DNA from 3 places in the Pseudomonas aestiva genome. Region 1 is predicted to be linked to each of the others. Evidence: riboswitches for the same ligand, from Rfam matches in the RefSeq annotation. Region 1 holds a riboswitch; each other region holds the start of a gene.
The links. Region 1 has a riboswitch for cobalamin ahead of cobO (cob(I)yrinic acid a,c-diamide adenosyltransferase). Riboswitches for the same ligand answer to the same signal wherever they lie in the genome.
Positions count from the first base shown of each region.

Region 2: another riboswitch for cobalamin. It lies ahead of AABM56_RS02850 (ABC transporter substrate-binding protein); the one in region 1 lies ahead of cobO (cob(I)yrinic acid a,c-diamide adenosyltransferase).
Region 3: another riboswitch for cobalamin. It lies ahead of cobW (cobalamin biosynthesis protein CobW); the one in region 1 lies ahead of cobO (cob(I)yrinic acid a,c-diamide adenosyltransferase).

Region 1 covers NZ_CP150916.1:1,589,248-1,596,373, reverse strand. Annotated here, with positions in the region: gene bluB (5,6-dimethylbenzimidazole synthase) at 1-213, opposite strand, end outside; gene AABM56_RS07340 (cobyrinate a,c-diamide synthase) at 210-1,508, opposite strand; gene cobO (cob(I)yrinic acid a,c-diamide adenosyltransferase) at 1,502-2,128, opposite strand; cobalamin riboswitch at 2,224-2,419, opposite strand; gene AABM56_RS07330 (four-helix bundle copper-binding protein) at 2,517-2,846, shown strand; gene AABM56_RS07325 (YggL family protein) at 2,985-3,353, shown strand; gene AABM56_RS07320 (metallophosphoesterase) at 3,423-4,256, shown strand; gene AABM56_RS07315 (DedA family protein) at 4,388-5,005, shown strand; gene AABM56_RS07310 (molybdopterin cofactor-binding domain-containing protein) at 5,009-7,126, opposite strand, start outside.
Region 2 covers NZ_CP150916.1:601,974-609,099, reverse strand. Annotated here, with positions in the region: gene AABM56_RS02870 (IclR family transcriptional regulator C-terminal domain-containing protein) at 1-199, opposite strand, end outside; gene AABM56_RS02865 (DUF962 domain-containing protein) at 343-861, shown strand; gene AABM56_RS02860 (ABC transporter ATP-binding protein) at 846-1,610, opposite strand; gene AABM56_RS02855 (iron ABC transporter permease) at 1,607-2,641, opposite strand; gene AABM56_RS02850 (ABC transporter substrate-binding protein) at 2,638-3,654, opposite strand; cobalamin riboswitch at 3,685-3,832, opposite strand; gene cobJ (precorrin-3B C(17)-methyltransferase) at 3,839-5,509, opposite strand; gene AABM56_RS02840 (precorrin-2 C(20)-methyltransferase) at 5,497-6,237, opposite strand; gene AABM56_RS02835 (precorrin-8X methylmutase) at 6,237-6,863, opposite strand; gene cobG (precorrin-3B synthase) at 6,856-7,126, opposite strand, start outside.
Region 3 covers NZ_CP150916.1:2,575,746-2,582,871, forward strand. Annotated here, with positions in the region: gene cobN (cobaltochelatase subunit CobN) at 1-1,347, opposite strand, end outside; gene cobW (cobalamin biosynthesis protein CobW) at 1,354-2,406, opposite strand; cobalamin riboswitch at 2,509-2,692, opposite strand; gene AABM56_RS12040 (cobalamin biosynthesis protein) at 2,948-3,322, shown strand; gene AABM56_RS12045 (ScpA family protein) at 3,313-4,041, opposite strand; gene AABM56_RS12050 (L-threonylcarbamoyladenylate synthase) at 4,152-4,781, opposite strand; gene AABM56_RS12055 (PHP domain-containing protein) at 4,778-5,650, opposite strand; gene AABM56_RS12060 (septation protein A) at 5,711-6,295, shown strand; gene AABM56_RS12065 (response regulator transcription factor) at 6,300-6,977, shown strand; gene AABM56_RS12070 (Spy/CpxP family protein refolding chaperone) at 7,089-7,126, shown strand, end outside.

The DNA of each region.
Region 1 (7,126 bases):
GTGCAGGCGCTGGCGCAGGGCCGGATCGCTGATGCGCAGGAAGCGCCAGGGCTGCATCAGCCCGACGCTGGGCGCCTGGTGGGCGGCACCGAGCAGGCGGGCCAGTTGCTCGGGGGGCACCTCGCCACCGCAGAAGTGGCGCATGTCGCGGCGCTCGGCGATGGCTCGGTAGACGGCGGCTTGTTCGGCGGGGGTATAGGGGGTCGTGGTCACGGCTTGAGCATCGCGGCGGCCGCGGCGGGTGCCGACGGCATGTAGAAGTGAATATAGCTGGCGGTGAGGCGACCGTCGCGGTAGACCGCCTCGGCGACCGCCTTGCCGTTGGGGCACAGCCCGCGCGCCCAGGGCACCTCGGATGACTCGAGGGCCGAGTGATGATAGGTGTGGCCACGCAGGGTGCCCTGCTCGAACTCCACCGACTGCAAGGCCAGGGCGGTGAGGCGCGCCTGCATCCGCGCGCTGCCCGGCAGCAGTCCGAGCAGGCTGGCGGATTCGCCGGCCTTGTCGGTCAGTTCGTCGAGCAGATAGAGCATGCCGCCGCACTCGGCGAGGATCGGTTTGCCGGCCGCATGGTGGGCGCGAATGGCCGCGCGCATGCCCAGGTTGTTGGACAGCGTCTGCAGGTGCAGCTCGGGATAGCCGCCGGGCAGATAGAGGCTGTCCACCGCTGGCAGCGCCGTGTCGGTGAGCACGGAAAAGAACTGCAGCTCGGCGCCCAGGGCGCGCAGCAGATCGAGATTGGCCTGGTAGATGAAGGCCAGCGCCGCATCCCGGGCCACGCCGATCCGCACCCCCGCCAGCAACGGCTCGACCACGGTCGGCGGCGGTGCGGCAAAGGCCACTGGCGGCGGCACTTCAAGGGTGGAACTGGCGCCCAGGGCATCGGCCGCCAGGTCGAGACGACGATCCAGGTCGGTGACCTCGTCGGCCTGGATCAGCCCCAGGTGACGACTGGGCAACTCGATGCCGGCATCGCGCGGCAGGCTGCCAAAGAAGGTCATGCCCGCTGGCAGGCTGCCGCGGATCAGTTGCGTCTGCCGCGGACTGCCACTGCGATTGGCCAGCACCCCGGCGAAGGGCAGGCCCGGCCGATAGTGGGCCAGGCCATAGGCCAGGGCGCCAAAGGTCTGCGCCAGGCCGGCGGCGTCGATCACTCCCAGCACCGGTACGCCAAAGCGCTCGGCCAGGTCGGCCGCCGAGGGCTGGCCGTCGAACAGGCCCATGACGCCTTCGATGAGGATGAGATCGGCCTCCCCCGCCGCTTCCCACAGCAGGCGCCGGCTCTCGGCCTCGCCGATCATCCACAGATCGAGCTGGTAGACGGGTGCGCCGCTGGCGCGGGCGAGAATCATCGGATCGAGAAAGTCCGGACCGCACTTGAACACCCGTACCCGCCGCCCCTGGCGGGCGTGCAACCGGGCCAGGGCAGCGGTGACGCTGGTCTTGCCCTGACCGGAGGCCGGAGCGGCGATCAGCAGCGCCGGGCAATGCCGCGTCTCGCCTACCATTCGATACCCTGCTGGGCGCGGACGCCGGCCTGGAAGGCATGCTTGACCAGACTCATGTCGGTCACGGTATCGGCGGCCTCGACCAGCGCCGGCGGCGCACCGCGCCCGGTCACCACGACATGCTGGTGCGCCGGGCGCCCGGCCAGATCGGCCAGCACCTGATCGACGTCCAGGTAGCCGTGCTTGAAGGCGATGTTGAGTTCGTCCAGCAGCACCAGGCCGATGGCCGGATCGCGCAGCAGCTCGACCGCCACCGCCCAGGCCGCGGCAGCCGAATGCAGATCGCGGGCCCGGTCCTGGGTATCCCAGGTGAAGCCCTCGCCCATGACGTGGTAGCGCACCTCGTCCGGGAAGCGCCTGAAGAAGAGTTGCTCGCCGGTGTCGCGGCGGCCCTTGATGAATTGCACCACGCCCACCTTCATGCCATGGCCGAGGGCACGCGCCGCCATGCCGAAGGCCGAGCTGCTCTTGCCCTTGCCGATGCCGGTGTGGACCAGCAGCAGGCCGCGCTCGTCCTGGGCTTCGGCGATGCGGGCGTCGATCACCGCCTTCTTGCGCACCATGCGCGCACGGTGGCGCTCGTCGCGCTCGGGGCTGGTCGAATCGGGGCTATCGGTCATGGGTGGTTCTCCGGGTGCGGGCGCGGCGGAGAAACGGGCAGAGACGCCGCCCGCGCAAGGCAGGTGGCGACGCCGCGCGACGCCCTCCGCATCGCCGAGATGAACGCAAGCGTGGCCGGTCTCCGGGCTGGTGAGCCGATGCCCTGGGGGCATCCGCTGCGCCCCTTCCCGGCCAGGGCCAGTGGGTGTCGCGCAGCTACTGCTCAACTACCGTTGCGGGGGCAGCGCCGGCTCGACCGGCTTCCCTGTTTCACCCCGGCGAGGCGGGGCACCACGTGCAAGGGCGCAGGGTACGGACTACCCGGGAGAGCGTCAATCGATCGCACCGGCCGAACTCGGCGCCAGCCGACCGGGTCCACCCTAGGCACCCCACACCAGGAGCTACCGGATGAACGATGCCACTCTCGCCGCCTGTATCAAGGCCTGTCTCGACTGCGCCGCCGCCTGTGAAACCTGTGCCAGCGCCTGTCTGGGGGAAGCCAATCTGGACATGATGCGCGACTGCGTCCGCCTGGACCGGGACTGCGCCGATGCCTGCCGCCTGGCCGCCACCTTCATGCAGCGCAATAGCGACCGCATCGCCGAAGTCTGTGCTCTGTGCCTGGCCACCTGCCGCGCCTGCGCCGCCGAATGCGGCAAGCACAAGGCCGATCACTGCCAGGCCTGCGCCCGGGCCTGCGAAGCCTGCGCCGATGCTTGCGCGGCCATGGCGGCCTGAGCAGGTCCTTCCGCTACTGCGCCCTCCGGTCGCAGGCAAAAAGGTCCGGCCGACCCACCGCTGGAGCGGTCGGCATTGGCATTACCCGTCGACGCCAGGGATAATGCCCGCCCTTTAATCGATATCCAGGCCTTCGCCATGACCGATACCAACCAAGATCCCCGTTTGAGCCGCATGAAGCGTCGCCTGCGCAAGAAGCAGTACCTGGGCGAATTCCAGGAACTGGCCTTTGAAATCAAGGTGAGCTTCAAGAACGAACTCAGCGAAGACGATCTGGACACCTTCCTGGGCGACTTCATCGACTACGTCGAAGAGCGCACGCTGGACTACATCGGCGGCTTCGACAACGCCTGGGTCGAAGGCACCATCATGGCCAACAAGCGCTACACCTCGCCCACCGCGGAAGACCGTACCGCCCTGCTGGACTGGCTCAAGGCCCGCACCGAAGTCGGCGAAGCCAACGCCTCCGAGCTGCATGACGCCTGGCACCACGACGGCGAAGTCTAACTAGCCTTCGCCGGATCGCTTGGCGCCCGTTGCGGTCGTAAAGGGGAATCCGTTGGAAACCAGGTCCTCATGACGACCCTCCTGCAAATCTCCGATACCCACTTCGGCACCGAGCAACCCGCCGTGGTCGCGGCTCTGGAAGCCCATGTCCGCGAACACGGCGCCGATGTTCTCATTCTCTCCGGGGACATCACCCAGCGCGCCCGGCGCGAACAATTCGCCGCAGCCAAGACCTTTGTCGAACGCTTGGAAAGCCACGGCATTCCGCAAACCCTGGTGATCCCGGGTAATCACGACCTGCCGCTGTACAACGTCTTCGCGCGTTTCCTGACGCCCTATGGCAACTATCGCCACCATTTCGGTCAGGATCTGGAGCCCAGTATCGAAAACGACGAGCTGTTGCTGGTCGGGCTCAACACCACCGCTCCGCAACGCCACAAGGATGGCGCGGTAAGCACCGAGCAGATCGAGCGGGTGGCCGAGCGCCTGCGCCGCGCCGGTCCGGGCAAGCTGCGCATCGTCATCGCCCACCAACCCTTCGGCGCCCTCGAACTCAGTGACCTGAGCAATCTGCAGCACAACGCCGATCACGCCCTGGCCACCTGGGCCGACGCCGGACTGGATCTGGTGATGGGTGGGCATATCCACCTGCCCTATGTGCTGCCGCTGAGTCGCCAGTACCCCACCCTGCCCCGCGAGGTCTGGATCGTCCAAGCCGGCACCGCCCTCTCCTCTCGCGTGCGCGGCACCTCGCCCAACTCCTTCAATCGCCTGCTGGTCGGCGAAGGGGCGAAGAAGACCGTGGACGTGGAACGCTGGGACTTCCAGGGCGATCGTTTCGTCGTCGGCGAGCGCCACGCACTGCGCTGGCAGGCTGCTCAGGACGCTCTGGCGAAAAGTTGAGGCGTCCAGTCGGGGGCGCCGATGCGCGCTCCTGCGCACTTCCAGCAATGGAAATTGATTCAAGCTGTTGAAACGGCTGGCAGGCCACGGGCGCCAAGTAGTCTTAGGACTTTCGGCAAGAGTGGCCTCCCATGGAATCCCTGACGCAATCGCTGCTTGGCTTTATCGAAACCCACCAGGCCTGGGCGCCGCTGCTCGTCGGCCTGCTCGCCTTTGGCGAATCCCTGGTGCTGCTGGGCGTCTTCATTCCGGCCACGGCCCTGCTGCTGGTGGTCGGCGGCCTGGCCGGCTCCGGAGTGCTCTCGCCGGTGCCGCTGGTGCTGGCCGCCATCGTCGGCGCCATCCTCGGCGACATCTGCTCCTACATCATCGGCCGCTGGCTCGGTCCCAGTATCGTCCACCGCCCGCCCTTTCGCCGCTATCGCAAGCAGGTGGCCAGGACCCGGCTGTTCTTTCGCCGCTATGGCTTCTTCGCGGTATTCGGCGGGCGCTTCCTGACTATGATCCGCAACACCGTGCCCCTGGTGGCCGGGATGATGGCGATGAACCAGCTGCGCTTCCAGTCGGCCAACGTGCTTTCGGCCATCGTCTGGGCGCCGCTGATGATGGGCCCGGGTTATCTGGCGGCCAAGGGCGCCAACCACTTCAGCTTCGCCGGCAACGAGTCGCTGTGGATCGGCGCGGCGATCATCGCCGTGCTGGGCGCCGGCGCCGCACTGTTCTTCAAGCAGCGGCTGAAACGCGTCTAGCGGCTAGCGGCTAGCGGCTAGCGCCTCGCGCAGACGCTGGCGATTCAGCGGTACCTCGCGCAGGCGCAGACCGGTCGCTGCCGCCACGGCATTGGCGATGGCCGCGGGGATGGCCGCGGTGGTGGCCTCCCCGGCCCCCACTGCCGGTTCTTCAGGCCGATCGATCAGCTCCAGTTCCAGCTCGGGCAATTCGTTGAAGGTCAGCGGCGGATAGGCACCCCACTCCAGGCTGGTCACTCCCTGGTGATCGAAACGCACCGCCTGCTTGAGGGTCCGGGCGATGCCCTGGATCACGCAGCCTTCCAGCTGATTGCGCAAGCCATCCGGATTGACGATCAGACCGCAGTCATGGGCCACCACCACGCGGGTGACCCGGATCCCCGTCGCCTCGCTCACCGCCACCTCGACCACCGCGGCCACATAGGCGTTTTCGTTTTCGTAGTGCAGGAAGGCCAGCCCCTGCCCTTTCGCCTGGGCACCGTCCCAGACCTTTTCCTGCCGGGTGGGTGGTTGCCAACCGGCCTTGGCGGTGGCGGCCTGCAGCACCGCTCGTGCGCGAGGGTCCTGCAGATAGCGCAGGCGGAATTCCAGCGGATCGACCCCGGCCGCCAGGGCCAGCTCGTCCATGAAGGATTCGTTGGCAAAGGTATTGCCGACCGCTCCCAGAGCGCGCAGGGCCGAGGGTCGCAGCGGCGAATCCCCGGCTTCCAGCCAATGGGTCGCCACCTGGACGTTGAGCAGGTCGTAGTCCAGCGGCGCATTGCGATTGCCACCGCCCCGCCCACCCTTGAGCGGCAGGTTGTAGGCCAGCTGCCCGGCGAGCAGCGCCGCCTTGCCGGTCTGGCCATTGGGTCGGGTCAGGTGGGTAGGCGTCCAGTTGGCGAAGCGCCAGGCGAGCAGATCACCAGCCGCGCTCAGGCCACCCGCCAGACGCAGCAGCATGGCCGGGCCCTTGGGATTCCAGCCGTGCTCGTCGGCCCGACTCCACTGCACCCGCACCGGACGGCCGCACAGCTTGGACAGCAGCGCCGCATCGGCCGCCGCGTCATCGGCGCCGTTATGGCCATAGCAACCCGAAGCCTGCTGATAGATGACATGGATACTGTCTTCCGGCAGCGCCAGCAGATCCGCCAGTGCCGCCCGGAGCTGGTAGACGCCCTGGGTACCGCTCCAGACCGTGGCGCCGTCGGCACGCACGTCCGCCACCGCGCAGGAGGGACCGATGGAGTCATGGTTCTGATAGGGCCAGCGATACTCGGCGTCCAGCCGCTGCGCGGCATTCGCCAATTCGCCCGCGACATCGCCGGCCTCCTGCTGGATGTCGGCCGGTCCGGCCTTGGCTTCCAGCTGGGCGTAGAGTTCGCCCGGCAGCGGCAGATCCGGCACCAGGCTCCAGTCCACCCGCAGCGCCGCCGCGCCCTGCCGCGCCAGCCAGGGCTGCTCGGCCACCACCGCGACGAAGGCGCCTTCGTACACCAGCTGAGCGCCAGCCGGCAGCGCGCTGGCATCGATACCGCGCAGGCTCACCCCCGCCAGCCGCGCCGAACCGGTGCAGGGTGGCCGTATCACGCAGCCGTGCAGCATGCCGGGCAGGCGCCGGTCGTGGACGTAATCGAAGCTGCCAAACAGCTTGGCGGGGATGTCCTCGCGCGGCACCGAGGTGCCGACTAGGCGGTAATCCTTGACGGCGCGGGTACGCACGGCCTGATTGACCAGCCGCCCCAGGGGTCGTCCGCCCACCAGTTCGCCATAGCTGACAAAACGCCCGGTGGGATCGCCGCGATAGACCACGCGGCCATCCACCGTATCCACCACCGCCAGATCCAGCCCCAGGCGTCGCGATCCCTCCAGAAACAGGAATTGCCGCGCGCTGGCGGCGGCCTTGCGCAACTGGGCGCCGCCCACCTGCAGACTCTTGCTGCCGGCGGTGATGCCCTGGTCCGGGGTCAGCCGGGTATCGCCCTGGATCAGCCGGGTGGCGGCAAAGGCCACGCAAAGCTCCTCGGCCACGATCTGCCGCAACGCCGTGCTGACCCCGGTACCCAGTTCCACCTTGCCGCTGTAGACGGTGACCTGGCCCTGGGCATCCACCGCCAGCCAGGCGTCCAGCTGGCGCTGATC
Region 2 (7,126 bases), 990 kb from region 1:
TGCGATGGCTGATCTGGGCGATGGTCAGCTGGCGCTTGCGCTCCTGGAAGGCATGGATGACCGCCAGGCCGCGGGCCAGGGAGGTCATGAAGTTGGGGTCGCCGGTGAAGGCTTCGATGCGCTTGGCCGGCGAGGCGATGATGGGCGGCGCGGCCAGTGGCGGCAGGCCCGTGGCGTGAGCGGTGCGGTTATCGTCCATCGGACCGGTCCTCGGCAGGCTTTTGATCGATTATCGAGCGACGGGGCGATTATCGCAATCGCATTTCTCCTGGTGCCCGCTGACGCGCAGGAGCTTCCCGGTGCATGCTGAGGCTTCCCGCCCAGCCGCCTGGATGCCTGCCGATGAAGACCCTGGAAGATCATCTCAGCCAGTACGCGAGCTACCACCGCGATCCGCGCAACATCGCCAGCCACTTTCCCGGCATCCTGCTGATCGTGCTGGCGGTGGCCATCCTGCTGTCGCGACCGGTTTTCAGCCTGGCCGGCTGGCCGCTGTCGCCCGCGGTACCGGTGGCCGGGGCGGTGGCGGTCTTCTACCTGCGCCTGGATCGGCCGCTGGGGCTGCTGATGGGCGTTCTGCTCGGGCTTGCCCTCTGGCTGGGTGCCGCGCTGGCGGCCCGGACCACGGGCGTCTGGCTGGGCTGGGGGCTGAGTCTGTTCCTGGTCGGCTGGGCCATCCAGTTCGTCGGTCACCACTACGAGGGGCGCAAGCCGGCCTTTCTCGACGACCTCGCCGGCCTGGCCATCGGCCCGCTGTTCATCGCCACCGAAGCGGTCTTCTGGCTGGGTGGTCGCCCGCAGCTCAGGCAGGCGATCGAAGAGCGGGCCGGCCCGGTGCGGCGTCGTCAATCCAGCCGATAGCGGATCGTCGGCCGACCGTCGGGGCCGTCCAGCGTCACCTGCGCCTTCACCCCCCAGACCTGCTGGATCAGCGCGGCCGTCAGCACCGCGGCCGGGGCGCCTTCGGCGACCAGGCGGCCGTCGCGCAGCACCGCCAGGCGGTCGCAGAACAGCGCGGCGAGGTTGAGATCGTGGATCGCCAGCACGCAGGTCGCCGGCAGGCGGCGGACCAGGTCGAGGATCTCCAGCTGGTGCTGGATATCGAGGTGATTGGTGGGTTCGTCCAGCAGCAGTTCGCTGGGCTCCTGGGCCAGGGCGCGGGCGATCTGGGCGCGCTGGCGCTCGCCACCGGAGAGGCTGTGCCAGCGCCGTGCCGCCTTGTCGACCAGGCCGACCTGAGCCAGGGCGCGCTGACAGACCTCGGCGTCGCGCGCGCTCCAGGCATCGAGCAGGCCGCGATGGGGCGTGCGCCCCAGGCGCACCACCTCGGCCACCGAGAGATCGGCCTCGGTACCGGCCTGCTGCTCCACCAGGGCGACCCGCCGTGCCAGGTCGCGCCGGCGCAACTCGGCCAGCGGCAACGCGTCGAGACTGACCCTGCCCTCCTCTGGCCGCCGCAGCCCGGCCAGCAGCCGCAGCAGGCTGGACTTGCCCGAGCCATTGGGGCCCAGCAACCCAAGCACCCCGCCGGGCGGCACCTCAAGGGTCACCCCGGCGAGGATCGGCTGGCCGCCGGCGCTCCAGGCCACGTCCCGCGCGGCGAGGCTCATCGGACCTCCCGCGCGCGGTAGAGGATGAAGGCGAAGGCCGGCGCACCGACCAGGGCGGTGACCACGCCGATGGGCAGGGTCTGCTTGGCCACCAGGGTGCGGGCGACGATGTCGGCCAGCACCATGAACAGCGCGCCGATCAGGGCGCAGGTGGGCAGCAGCCGGCCATGCCCCGGACCGACCAGGAAGCGTGCCACATGGGGGATCACCAGGCCGACGAAGCCCACCGCGCCCACCAGGCTGACCAGGCAGGCGGTGATCAGGCCGGTGACCGCCAGCAGCAGCAGGCGCAGCGGCCCCACCGCCACGCCGAGGCTGGCGGCGGCGTCTTCGCCAAAGGCGAAGGCATCCAGCGCCCGGGCGCAGGCCAGGCACACCAGCAAGCCAGCGAGCACCACCCCGGCGGCCAGCCAGACGTCCGGCCAGCGCACCCCGGCCAGGCTGCCGAGCAGCCAGAACATCACGCTGCGCGCCTGCTCGGCATTGGCCGCGGTGGCGACGATATAGGCGGTCAGGGCATTGAACAGCTGGGACGCGGCCACCCCGGCGAGGATGATGCGGGTGCTGCCGCCACTGCCGAGAAAGGGCAGCACCACGGTAAAGGCCAGCACCGCGCCAAGAAAGGCGCCGAGGGACACGCCGAGCATCCCGCCACCGACCCCCAGCAGCATCACCAGCACCGCGCCGGTGGAGGCGCCGGCCGACAGCCCCAGCACATAGGGTTCGGCCAGGGCGTTGCGCAGCAGCGCCTGGAGGATGGCGCCGGAGACCGCCAGGCCGGCGCCGCAGCAGGCGGCCACCAGGGCGCGGCTGAGGCGGTATTCCCAGACGATGCCCTGGACGATGCGCTCCACCGGATAGGGCCCCAGGCCGAGGCCGTTGGCGATGGCCTGCAGACTGGTCAGGGGCGCGATGGGCATCTCGCCGAAGGACGCCGCCAGCACCACGCTCGCCGCCAGCGCCAGCACCGCGGCCAGGCCCAGCAGCCAGCGCCAGGGTCGGGCCCCCTCGGCCGCCAGGGGCAGACTCATGGTTGCGGCTTGGCCAGGTCGGCGGCCAGGGTCTCGACGCTGTCCACCACCCGCAGCGAGGGATTGAGGGTCGGGGCGTCCACCACCAGCAGGTGGTTCTCGCGCACCGCGCGCAATTCGCGGGTCAGGGGATCGCTGCGCAGGAAGGCCAGCTTCTTGTCCACGTCATCGGCGGGATAGAGACGGCGATCCATGCGCGCCACGACGATATAGTCAGGGTCCAGACTGGCGATGCGCTCCCAGCTCACCGCCGGCCATTCCTCGGCGCTGTCGACCACGTTGCGCAGGCCCAGGGCGCGGGCGATCCAGGCCGGCGCGCCGAGGTTGCCAGCGACCCAGGGATCCCCTTCCAGCCGCGGACTGGAGAACCAGAACAGCACCGAGCGCCCCCGGACCCCGGCGGCCTTGGCCTGCTCGCCAGCGGCGGCGATACGGCGGTCCAGCTCGGCAACCAGCTGCTCGCCGGCCGGCTGCACATCGAGGATGGCCGCCAGCTCCTGGGCCTCGCGGGTCACCAGTTGCATGTCGAAGGGCGCGCTGCGGCTGCCATCGCTGTTGGAGTCGGCGGTCACCGCCTTGCCTTCGCAATCGCTGGGCGCCACATAGGCGGCGATGCCCAGCGTGGCGAAGCGCGGGAAGTCCGCCACCTCGCCGCCGGGGCCGACGTGATAGGTGTACTGGGCCGCCACCAGATCCGGCCGGGAGCCGACCACGGCTTCGAAGCTGGGGGCGTTGTCAGCCAGCCGCGGAATGTCCTTGCCCGCCGCCTGCAGGTCCGCGGGCAAGCCGCCGAACCAGACGCCGGTGCCCACCAGCCGCGCGCCCACGCCCAGGCGCAAGAGCAACTCGGTACTGGCCTGGCCCAGACTGACCAGGCGTTGAGGCGCGCGCTCGAAGACCAGGTCGCGGCCGCAGTTGTGGATGGTCAGCGGATAGGGGGTGGCCGCCTGGGCGGTAAGGGAGGATACGGACAGCAGGCCGGCGGCGAGCAGCGGCAGAAGACGACGAAACATGGACTCTCCTCGGGATGACGCGTCCCTGGTGGATGATGGATGTCCCCTGGCAAGGTCTGGCTCACTTCTCGCGAAGCTCACAGTGGCGCGACCGCGCCGGAGTTGCACCGGCTTCCCGCCAGGGAACGGAAAGGTCGCCGAGGGTGAGCCAGCGGCGACCAGGATTCAAGCACTAAATGTTACTTTATAACAATTCCGTATCGTACCAGCGCGGGGTATAGACCCATTCGCCGCCGTCGGCCCGCGGAAAGCGCCGGGTATGGCTGGAGCCGAGGATCACCAGGGTGCGTGAATCCACCATCTCGCTGCGCAGGGCGCCGAGGCTGGTGTATTCGAGACCGCCACCGGGACGGCCGACGTCGCGACCGAGGATCACCGGGGTGTTCGCCGAGCGGCAGCTGCGCAGGACGTCCAGCGCCCGGTCCAGCTGATGCGGTCGGGCCTTGGAGATGGGATTGTAGAAGGCCATGGCCAGGTCCGCCGCGGCGGCCTGGCGCAGGCGCTGCTCGATCACCGTCCAGGGCTTGAGGTTGTCGGACAGGGAGATCAGGCAGAAGTCGTGACCCAGCGGCGCCCCGGCCAGGGCGGCGCTGGCCATGGCCGCGGTGATGCCCGGCAGGATCTCCAGCTCCACCGCCGCCCAGCGCGGGTCGGCGGCGCCCTCCAGCACCTCCAGCACCGCGGCGGCCATGGCGAAGACGCCCGGATCGCCGGACGACACCATCACCACCTGGCGCCCGCTGGCGGCCAGTTCGAAGGCATGGCGGGCGCGCTGCAATTCTTCTCGATTGTCGCTGGCATGGGCCAGCTGGTCCGGACGCAGGGGACCGGCCATCTGCACGTAGGTCGCGTAGCCGAGGACGTCCTCGGCCTGGTCCAGGGCGCGGCGTACCACCGGAGCCATGAGTTCGGCCGCGCCGGGGCCGAGGCCCACCACGCTGAGGCGGCCACGGCGCTGGCCGAGGTCATCGGCGTCCAGCGGCCGGTCATGCAGGTGCAGGGCGAGGCCCTGGGCCTGGGCCCGTGCCACGGCCGCCTGGGCGAATTCCGGGGTACGGGCGTCGACGAATCTCAGCGGCAGCTCCAGCGCCTGGCTCAGCTCGGCCAGGCCGGGCGCTGCCATGTCGGCCGCCTGAGCCAGCAGCACCGCCACGGCCCCGGTGGCATAGCCGGTGCTGGCGAGCAGCGCGGTAATGGCGGCGGCGGTGGCATCGGCGCTTACCGCCACCAGCACGGCGCGGGGGTGGATCAACAGGGTATGGTCGTCGGCGCTGGTCAGGGGCGAGACCAGGATGCGTTGCCGTGCCTCGGGATCGCGGGCCAGGGGCACCTCATCCAGCCAGGGCGCCTCGCCCTCGATGCGGACCGGGGCGCCGGCCAGCAGATCGGCGACCCGGTGCTTGGCCACGTCGACATCGGCCAGGGCATAGCCGGCCGGCGGATCGAGCAGGCAGGTGCCGAATCTCAGTTCGCCGCTGGTGGTGATGGCCGGGGCCACGTCCAGCAGCCTACCCAGCTGACGGGCCAGGCGATTGGCGCCGGCCAGGCCGCCCAGCAGCGGCACCACGGCGCTGCCGTCCTCGGCCACGGCCAGCACCGGCGGCTCGGCGGTCTTGTCATCCAGCACGGACGCCAGGCTGCGGATGACGATGCCGGCGGCGCAGAGCACCAGCAGCGGGCGCTGCTGGCGATAGAGGTCGCGCAGGTGGTCGCCGAAGGCGCTGTAGCTGACATCGCCCTCGACCCGCCCGGCCAGGCCGTGTACCAGGCTGCCCGGCAGGCCGGCCTGCAGGCGGCGGGCGGTGGCCAGGGCACCGGGGCCGAGGATGACGATGGCCGGGCTCAACCCTTCCATTTCACCCCCGGCACCACCACCAGCGAGAAATACGGCGAGGCCATGGGCTCGACGGCGTCCAGCGCGACGATGCGCTGGTTGTCCATGGTGGCGCGCTCGATGTAGCGGGCGCGCTGGTCCAGGCCCAGGTCGCGCAGCACCTGGCGCACCTTCTCGAAGTTGCGCCCGAGCTTCATCACCACGGCGGCGTCGGCGCTGGCGAGGCGCGCCTTGAGCTCCTCGGCGGAAAGCACCCCGGAGAGCACTGTGAGGGTCTGGTTGCGATAGACCAGCGGCAGGCCGAGCATGGCCACGCCGCCGAGCATGGAGCAGACCCCCGGCACCACCTGGGCCTCGTAGCGCTCGGCCAGGCGGTCGTGCAGGTACATGTAGGAGCCGTAGAAGAAGGGATCGCCCTCGCAGATCACCGCCACGTCGCGGCCGGCGTCCAGATGGTCGGCCACCTGGGCGGCGGCGGTGTCGTAGAAGTCGGCGATCACCGTCTCATAGGACAGCGGCGGCGCCAGCTTCTCGGTGGTCACCGGATAGACCAGCGGCAGGCGCTGCTGGCCGTCCAGCAGATAGCCCTCGATGACGCCATAGGCATTGCCGCCCTGGCCCGCGTTGGCCTTGGCCTTGGCGACGAAATAGGCCACCACCGGCGCGCCCTGCAAGAGGCGCAGGGCCTTCACGGTGATGAGTTCCGGATCGCCGGGGCCGACGCCCAGGCCGAGCAGGCGGCCCGCCATCACTCCACCTCCGTGGCCAGGGCGTTGACCGCCGCGGCGGCCATGGCACTGCCACCCCGCCGGCCGCGGACGATGACATAGGGCACGCCGCGGCTGTCGGCGGCCAGGGCGTCCTTGGACTCCCTGGCGCCGACAAAGCCCACCGGCATGCCGAGGATCAGCGCCGGCTTGGGCGCGCCGGCATCGAGCATCTCCAGCAGATAGAACAGCGCCGTGGGGGCGTTGCCGATCACCACCACGCTGCCGGCCAGGTGCCGCCGCCAGCGCTCCAGAGCCACCGCCGAACGGGTATTGCCCTGGGCCACGGCCAGTTCGCGGATGCCTTCGTCGTGCAGGGTGCAGATCACCGGGTTGTTGGCCGGCAAGCGGGTGCGGGTGACGCCCTCGGCGACCATGCGCGCATCGCAGAGGATGGGCGCGCCGGCCGCCAGGGCCGCGCGACCGGCCGCGCCAGCGCCCGGGGAAAAGGCCAGGTCCTGGACCACGTCGACCATGCCGCAGGCGTGGATCACCCGCACGGCGAGCTTTTCCAGGTCGGCGGGGATGGCCGAGAGATCGGCCTCGGCGCGGATGGTGGCGAAGGATTGGCGATAGATCGCCTGGCCGTCGCGTTCGTATTCAAGCATCACTGGGACTCCGGGCCAGCCAGGCGGCGGCCTCGTCGAGGGATAGATGGGTGGCGCGTCGCCGGCCCGGACCGGGCTGGGTGGCGTCGCGCACGAAGAGGTCATAGCGGCCGGGAGCCACCGCCAAGAGGGTATGGGCCGCCTGGCCGGCCAGGGCGCAACTGCGCGGGCAGCCGGAGAGATGCACCTCCACGTCCGCCGGCAGCCGCTCGGCCAGGCGCAGGGCATCGCCCTTGGTGTCGGCCTGGCCCTTGGCGCAGCCC
Region 3 (7,126 bases), 990 kb from region 1:
CTGCAAGGCCGGGCGCAGATCGCGCAGGGCGCTGTCGTTAGTCACCCCACCGAGCAGGCGCTCGATCAGGGCGGTACCGCTTTCAGGCAGATTGGCCACCGGGTAGCCGGCCGTCTGCAGCGCCTGCAGCACCTTGAGCGCCGCCGCCGGGGTATCCAGACCGACGCCATTGCCGATACGGCCGTCGCGGGTCGGATAGTTGGCCAGGACCAGGGCGATGCGCTTGTCCGCGGCAGGCCGCTGCGCCAGTTCGATCCAGCTGCGCGCCAGCCGCGCGACGAAGGCCATGCGCTCGCCATCGGCCTGGTAGTTGACCACGTCGCTCTGGCTGCGCTCGCAGCGCCAGGCCAGGCCCTTGAAACTGATCGGCCGAGTGATGATGCGCCCGTCCAGCTCCGGCAGGGCGATGTGCATGGCCAGGTCGCGGGCGCCCAGCCCCTGAGGGTTCTCTTGCCAGCGCTCGCGATTGTCCTGGGCGCAGATGGCCTGGAGTACCGGTACCGGCCGACGGAACGGCGTCAGAGTCGGCCGTTCCGGGCTGGATTGGGCAAAACCTGTGGTATTGAGGATCAGCGCCGTAGCGGTCTCGTCCAGCAGCCGTTCCACCTCTTCCAGGCAGGCCGACTCCTTGAGACTGGCCACGGCGATGGGCAGCGGATTCAGCCCCTGAGCTTCCAGCTGCTGGCAGAAGACATCGACGAAGGCGGTGTTGGCCGACTGCAGGTGGGTGCGATAGAACAGTAGCGTCGCGGTGGGCCAGTCCGGTCGCCAGCGCTGACGCCAGCCATCCAGACCCAGGGCGTCTGGGTGATAGACGGCCACCCGCGGCAATTCCCGCGGCGGCTGGTAGGTGTACCGGGCATCCAGGCACTCGCTGGCCAGGCAATGCAGGAAATCCCGGGCATTGCCCAGGCCGCCCTGGCGCAGATAGCGCCACAACCGTTCGGCCAGCTCGGGCGCCACCGTACCCAGGGCCATCAGTTCCGGGTCGGGCCGGTCGCAACCGGGTACCGCGATCAGGGTCAGCCCCCGCTCGGCCAGCTCGGCCAGCCGCTCCATGCCATAGCGCCAGTAACCCTGGCCGCCATGCAGGGAGATGAACACCACCCGCGCCTGGCTCAGCACCTCGTCGACGTAGAGATCCACCGAGGCGTGGTTCTGCAGCTGCATTGGATTGGCCAGCCGCAGACTGGGATAGCGCTCGTCCAGGCTACGGGTCGCCTCGGCCAGCAGCGCCAGGTGCGAATCGCCACTGCAGAGCACGACGATCTCGCCCGGCGTCTGCGCCAAATGGGCGATGCCATCGTCCGGGACGAAACCGCCCGGCTGGGTACGCAGCAGATGCATCCGGGGTCAGGCCACCGCGGCGCGCAACTGGGCGGTGATGGCCGCCTGGTCCAGCTCTTGACCGATCAGCACCAGTTGGGTGCTGCGGGTCTCACCGGTCTTCCAGGCACGGTCGAAATGCTTGTCGAAGCGGGTGCCCACGCCCTGCACCAGCAGCCGCAGCGGCTTGCCGGCGATGGCGGCGAAGCCCTTCACCCGCAGGACGCCATGACTCTTGACCACCTCGGTCAGCGCCGCCAGCAGGGTCGCTTCCGCCACCTCGGGCAACTCGACGCCAAAGGAGTCGAATTCGTCGTGGTCATGGTCTTCATGACCTTCGAGGTCATGGTGGGTCGGACGGCTGTCGATATGGGCCTCGGACTCGGCCTGCAGGCCCAGCAGCACCGACAGGGGCAACACGCCACGACTGGCTTCCACCACCTTGACCGCCGGCGGCAACTCTTCGCTCACCTCGGCGCGGACCCGGGCCAGGGCCTCGGCGTCCAGGCCGTCGGCCTTGTTGAGGATCACCAGGTCGGCACTGGCGAGCTGATCTTCGAACAACTCGTGCAGCGGCGATTCATGGTCGAGGTTGGGGTCCTGCCGACGCTGGGCATCCACCTGCTCCGGATGGGCGGCGAAGGTGCCGGCCGCCACCGCCGGGCTGTCGACCACGGTGATCACCGCATCCACGGTGCAGGCGGTGCGGATCTCCGGCCACTGGAAGGCCTGCACCAGGGGCTTGGGCAGAGCCAGGCCGCTGGTTTCGATGAGGATGTGGTCGATGTCGCCCCGCCGCGCCACCAGCTCCTTCATCACCGGAAAGAATTCTTCCTGCACGGTGCAGCACAGGCAGCCATTGGCCAATTCGAAGACGCGGCTCTGAGCCTCTTCCTCGCTACAGCCGATGCTGCACTGGCGAAGAATCTCGCCGTCGATGCCCAGCTCGCCGAATTCGTTGACGATCACCGCGATGCGCCGGCCTTCAGCATGGTCGAGCATGTGCCGCAGCAGGGTGGTCTTGCCGGAACCGAGGAAGCCGGTAACGATGGTGACGGGAGTCTTGGCCAGGGTTTTCATGGGCTGCCCTTAGAGAAAAAGCGAAAAAAGACGGGCAGGCATGCCGGACGCCCGCGTGACGGCGAGGCCCTGGTGGCAGCCCGGATCACCCCGCCCGGTTGCATGTTCGAAACGTGACGAGGCAGGTCTCCTGGCTCGCGGCGCCCGGCTCCGGCCTTCCCGCGTGAGCAGTGGCCTGGTGGAGTGGCTGAAGATGCCGCTTACAGTTGCGGGGGCAGCCGCGGTATCGCACCGCGTTCCCTTTCAAGCTCTTGCCGACAAGAGCACCTCGGAACGCGACAGGCTACGAGCGCCCCGCCAGGGTGTCAATCCGCCAGGCTTGACCGGCGGACGAGGCGCGTGGTCTGCTCGAAGCGGTCGCCAAGGGCGAGCCACCGCCTGCCTTCCTCCCCTCAAGACCTGCCATGATCGCCATTACGCGCCCCTTCGCTACCTTGAGCCAGACCGATACTTCGGCGTGGCGCCCGTTCGTCCTTCGCCCGCTGTGCTGTTCAGGCTCTGGACTGGACTGCCACGCTTCGTCCAAGGACCTTCAAGGCTGATGGGCCTGGTTCTCGGCCTCGGCTGCCGTCAGGACTGTTCGCTGGACGAACTCGCCGAGCTGGCGCTCGGGGTCTTGCAGGAAGCCCAGTGCGATCGCACTGCGCTGACCGCACTGGCTACCGTTGCGAGTCGACTCGAAGAACGCGGACTGCGCGCCCTCGCCCAGCGCTGGCAGCTGCCTCTGCACGGCTTCACCGCCGAGCGTCTGGCGCAAGAGCGCGGCATAACTGCCGCCAGCGATCTGGTGTTGCAGTACACCGGCAGCCCCAGCGTGGCTGAAGCCGCGGCCCTGGCTGCAGCGGGTGAAGGTGCCCGGTTGTTGGTGAGCAAGCGCAAGAGCGCGGCGGCAACGGCAGCCTTGGCCTACGCCTGAGACGCCTCTTCCCCGTCGGCGTCCCTGACCCGGGCGCGGACATGGATGGGGCTGAAGGGCTCGTTCTGCACCAGTTCCACCAGGGATTCCTTGACCAGTTCGAGAATGGCCATGAAGGTCACCACCACGCCGAGCCGGCCTTCATCCAGGGTGAACAGCGCCACGAAGGGCACGAAGGCACCCTCCTTGAGGCGCTCCAGCACCTGGCTCATGCGCTCGCGGGTGGACAGCACCTCGCGGGTCACCTGGTGGCTCTCGAACAGGTCGGCGCGGCGCAGGACCTCGCCCATCGCCAGCAGCAACTCGCCCAGGTCCACCTCGGGCAACAGCTTGCGCGCCCGCGCATCCGGCGCCGGCAAGGTGGGCACCACGAAGTTGCGGCCTTCGCGCGGCAGCTCATCGAGATCCTCGGCGACCTTCTTGAAGCGCTCGTATTCCTGCAGGCGGCGGATCAGTTCGGCGCGGGGATCTTCTTCCTCGGCGTCCAGGCCTTCGGCGCGCGGCAGCAGCATGCGCGATTTGATCTCCGCCAGCATGGCGGCCATCAGCAGGTATTCGGCGGCCAGTTCAAGTTGCACCGCCTTCATCAGCTCGACATAGCTCATGTACTGCCGGGTGATCTCGGCGACCGGGATGTCGAGTATGTTGATGTTCTGCTTGCGGATCAGATAGAGCAGCAGGTCGAGCGGTCCCTCGAAGGCTTCGAGAAAGACCTCCAGGGCATCCGGCGGGATATAGAGGTCCTGGGGCAGCTCGGTGAAGGCCTCGCCATAGACCAGCGCCAGGCGCAGCTGCTCGGGTTCGAGCAGCTGGGGGTCCAGGGCTTCGCTCATGCTTCGATCATGAAGGGCGTCGGATCCCCGGCACCGACCCGGATCACTTCCGGCTCGTCGTCGGCCAGGCTGATCACGGTGGACGGCTGCACGCCACCCGGACCGCCTTCGATCACCAGGTCGACGAAATGCTCGAGCCGCTCGCGGATCTCCCATGCATCGCCCAGGGCTTCGTCATCCCCCGGCAGAATCAGGCTCACGCTCATCAAGGGCTCGCCCAGGGCCTCCAGTAGCGCCAGCGTGATGGGATGCTGGGGCACCCGCACGCCGATGGTGCGCCGCTTGGGATGCAGCAGCATGCGCGGCACCTCGCGGGTGGCATTGAGGATGAAGGTGTAGGGCCCGGGGGTATAGGCCTTGAGCAGGCGGAAGGCACTGGTATCCACCTTGGCATAGATGCCCAGCTCGGAAAGATCGCAGCACACCAGGGTGAAGTTGTGCTTGTCGTCGAGCTGGCGGATGCGGCGGATACGCTCCACCGCGCTCTTCTCGCCGATACGGCAGCCCAGCGCATAGGACGAATCGGTGGGATAGGCGATGACACCGCCGGACCGGATGATTTCCACGGCCTGACGAATCAGCCGCGGCTGGGGATTCTGCGGATGAATTTCGATGAACTGGCTCATTGGGGTTCCCGAATCTGAGGGTATAGCGGTTGACTGAAGCGCGCCCACAGGGGCGGCAGATCTTCGGGCAACGGACGGTACATGCCCAGCTCCGACCACTCGGCCGGCGCATGGAAATCGCTGCCCGCACTGACCATCAGACCGAATTCCCGCGCCAGAATTGCCAGGGTGCCGACCTGCTCCGCCGGCTGCACGCCGTTGACCACCTCGATGGCATGGCCGCCGCCGCTGACGAATTCGCCGATCAGCTTGCGCAGCTTGGTGCGGGTGAACCCATAGGCCAGCGGATGCGCCAGGCTGATCCAGGCCTTGGCGCCCTTGAGCGTCGCCAGGGTCTCGGCCAGGGTCGGCCAATGCTGCTTGACGTCGCCGAGCTTGCCGCCGCCGAGCCATTTGCGGAAGGCATCGCCGCGGTCCGCGACATGGCCGGCCTGCACCAGGTATTCGGCGAAATGCGGCCGGGCCGGCGCATTGCGGCTGTCGCCCAGGGCCAGTTGCACCGCGCGAGCCCCTTCCAGAGTGCCGGGCATGCCCTTGGCCGCCAGCCGCCGGTCAATTTCCCGGGCGCGCTCCCAGCGACCTTCGTGCAGCGCTTCCAGGGCGGCATTCAGCTCTGGCGCCTCAGGGGCGAAGTTGTAGCCCAGCACATGCAGCGTGGCGCCGCCCCAGGTACAGGACATCTCGATACCGGGGAGCAGGCGCAGACCCAGTCCGTCCGCGGCTTGCAGGGCTTCGGCGTAGCCGTCCAGGGTGTCGTGATCGGTGATGGCCAGCAGCTGCACCCCGCGCTCATGGGCCCGTCTGACCACCTCGGCGGGCGAGAAGGCGCCGTCCGACGCGGTGGTATGACAGTGCAGGTCGATACGCATGGCTTTCTCCTCCGGCTTCATCAGGTATTATGCCGCGATGCACTGCTATCGGCTGCGTTAATGAAACAATTCATCGATTTCATCCCCCTGCTCCTGTTCTTCCTGGTCTACAAGCTCGATCCGCGTCCGCTGGAATTCGCCGGGCATTCCTTTACCCTGGGCGGCATCTTCAGTGCCACCGCGGTCCTGATCATCGCGTCCCTAGTGGTCTATGGCGCGATCTTCGCGACCCAGCGCCGGCTGGAAAAGAGCCAGTGGCTTACGCTGATCGCCTGTCTGGTGTTTGGCGGCATGACCCTGGCCTTCCATAGCGAGACCTTCCTGAAATGGAAGGCACCGGTGGTGAACTGGCTGTTCGCCGTGGCCTTTCTGGGCAGCCAGTTCATCGGCGACAAGCCGCTGATTCAGCGCATGCTGGGCCACGCGGTGCGTCTGCCGGCGCCGATCTGGACGCGGCTGAACATCGCCTGGATCATCTTCTTCATCGTCTGCGGTTGCGCGAATCTCTATGTGGCCTTCACCTACGAAAGCTTCTGGGTCGACTTCAAGGTCTTCGGCAGCCTGGCGATGACCCTGGTGTTCATGCTCGGCCAGGGCCTCTATCTGGCGCGCCATCTGCAACCCATGGATGAACCGCGAGACTGATCCCATGAGCCAGATACTGCTGATCGACGATGACCAGGAGCTGTGCGAGCTGCTTGGTGCCTGGCTGAAACAGGAAGGCTTCGAAGTCACCGCCTGCCATGCCGGCAGCGATGCCCGCACCCAGTTGCGCGAAGCCACGCCGGACGTGGTGGTACTGGACGTGATGCTGCCGGACGGCAGTGGCCTGGAGCTGCTCAAGCAGTTGCGCAGCGATCATCCGCAACTGCCCGTGCTGATGCTGTCGGGACGTGGCGAGCCGCTGGACCGCATCCTCGGCCTGGAACTGGGCGCCGACGACTATCTGGCCAAACCCTGCGATCCGCGTGAACTCACCGCACGGCTGAGAGCCATCCTCAGGCGCAGCCATCCGGCCCAACCCGCGGCCCGCCTGCAACTGGGCGATCTGTCGCTGAGTCTGGCGCGGGGCGTCGCCAATATCGGCGAAACCGAGATCACCCTAACCCTCACCGAGAGTCGCATTCTCGAAGCCCTGTTGCGCCAGCCGGGCGAACCCCTGGAAAAGCAGGCGCTGGCCCAGGCAGCCCTCGGACGCAAGCTGACGCTCTACGACCGCAGTCTGGACATGCACGTCAGCAATCTGCGCCGCAAACTCGGCAGCCATGCCGACGGTCGCCCGCGCATCCTCGCCCTGCGCGGCCGCGGCTACTACTACAGCGTCTAGCCCTCCGCGCAGCCTTTACCCCCTCTTTACGCCCGCTGACCGCCACTGACTCCCCCGCTCCTAGACTGGGCTCATCCGGTATTGCACCGGTCATCCCAAGGAGATTTCCCGATGCGCAAACTCATGCCCGCCGTGCTGTTCGCTGCCCT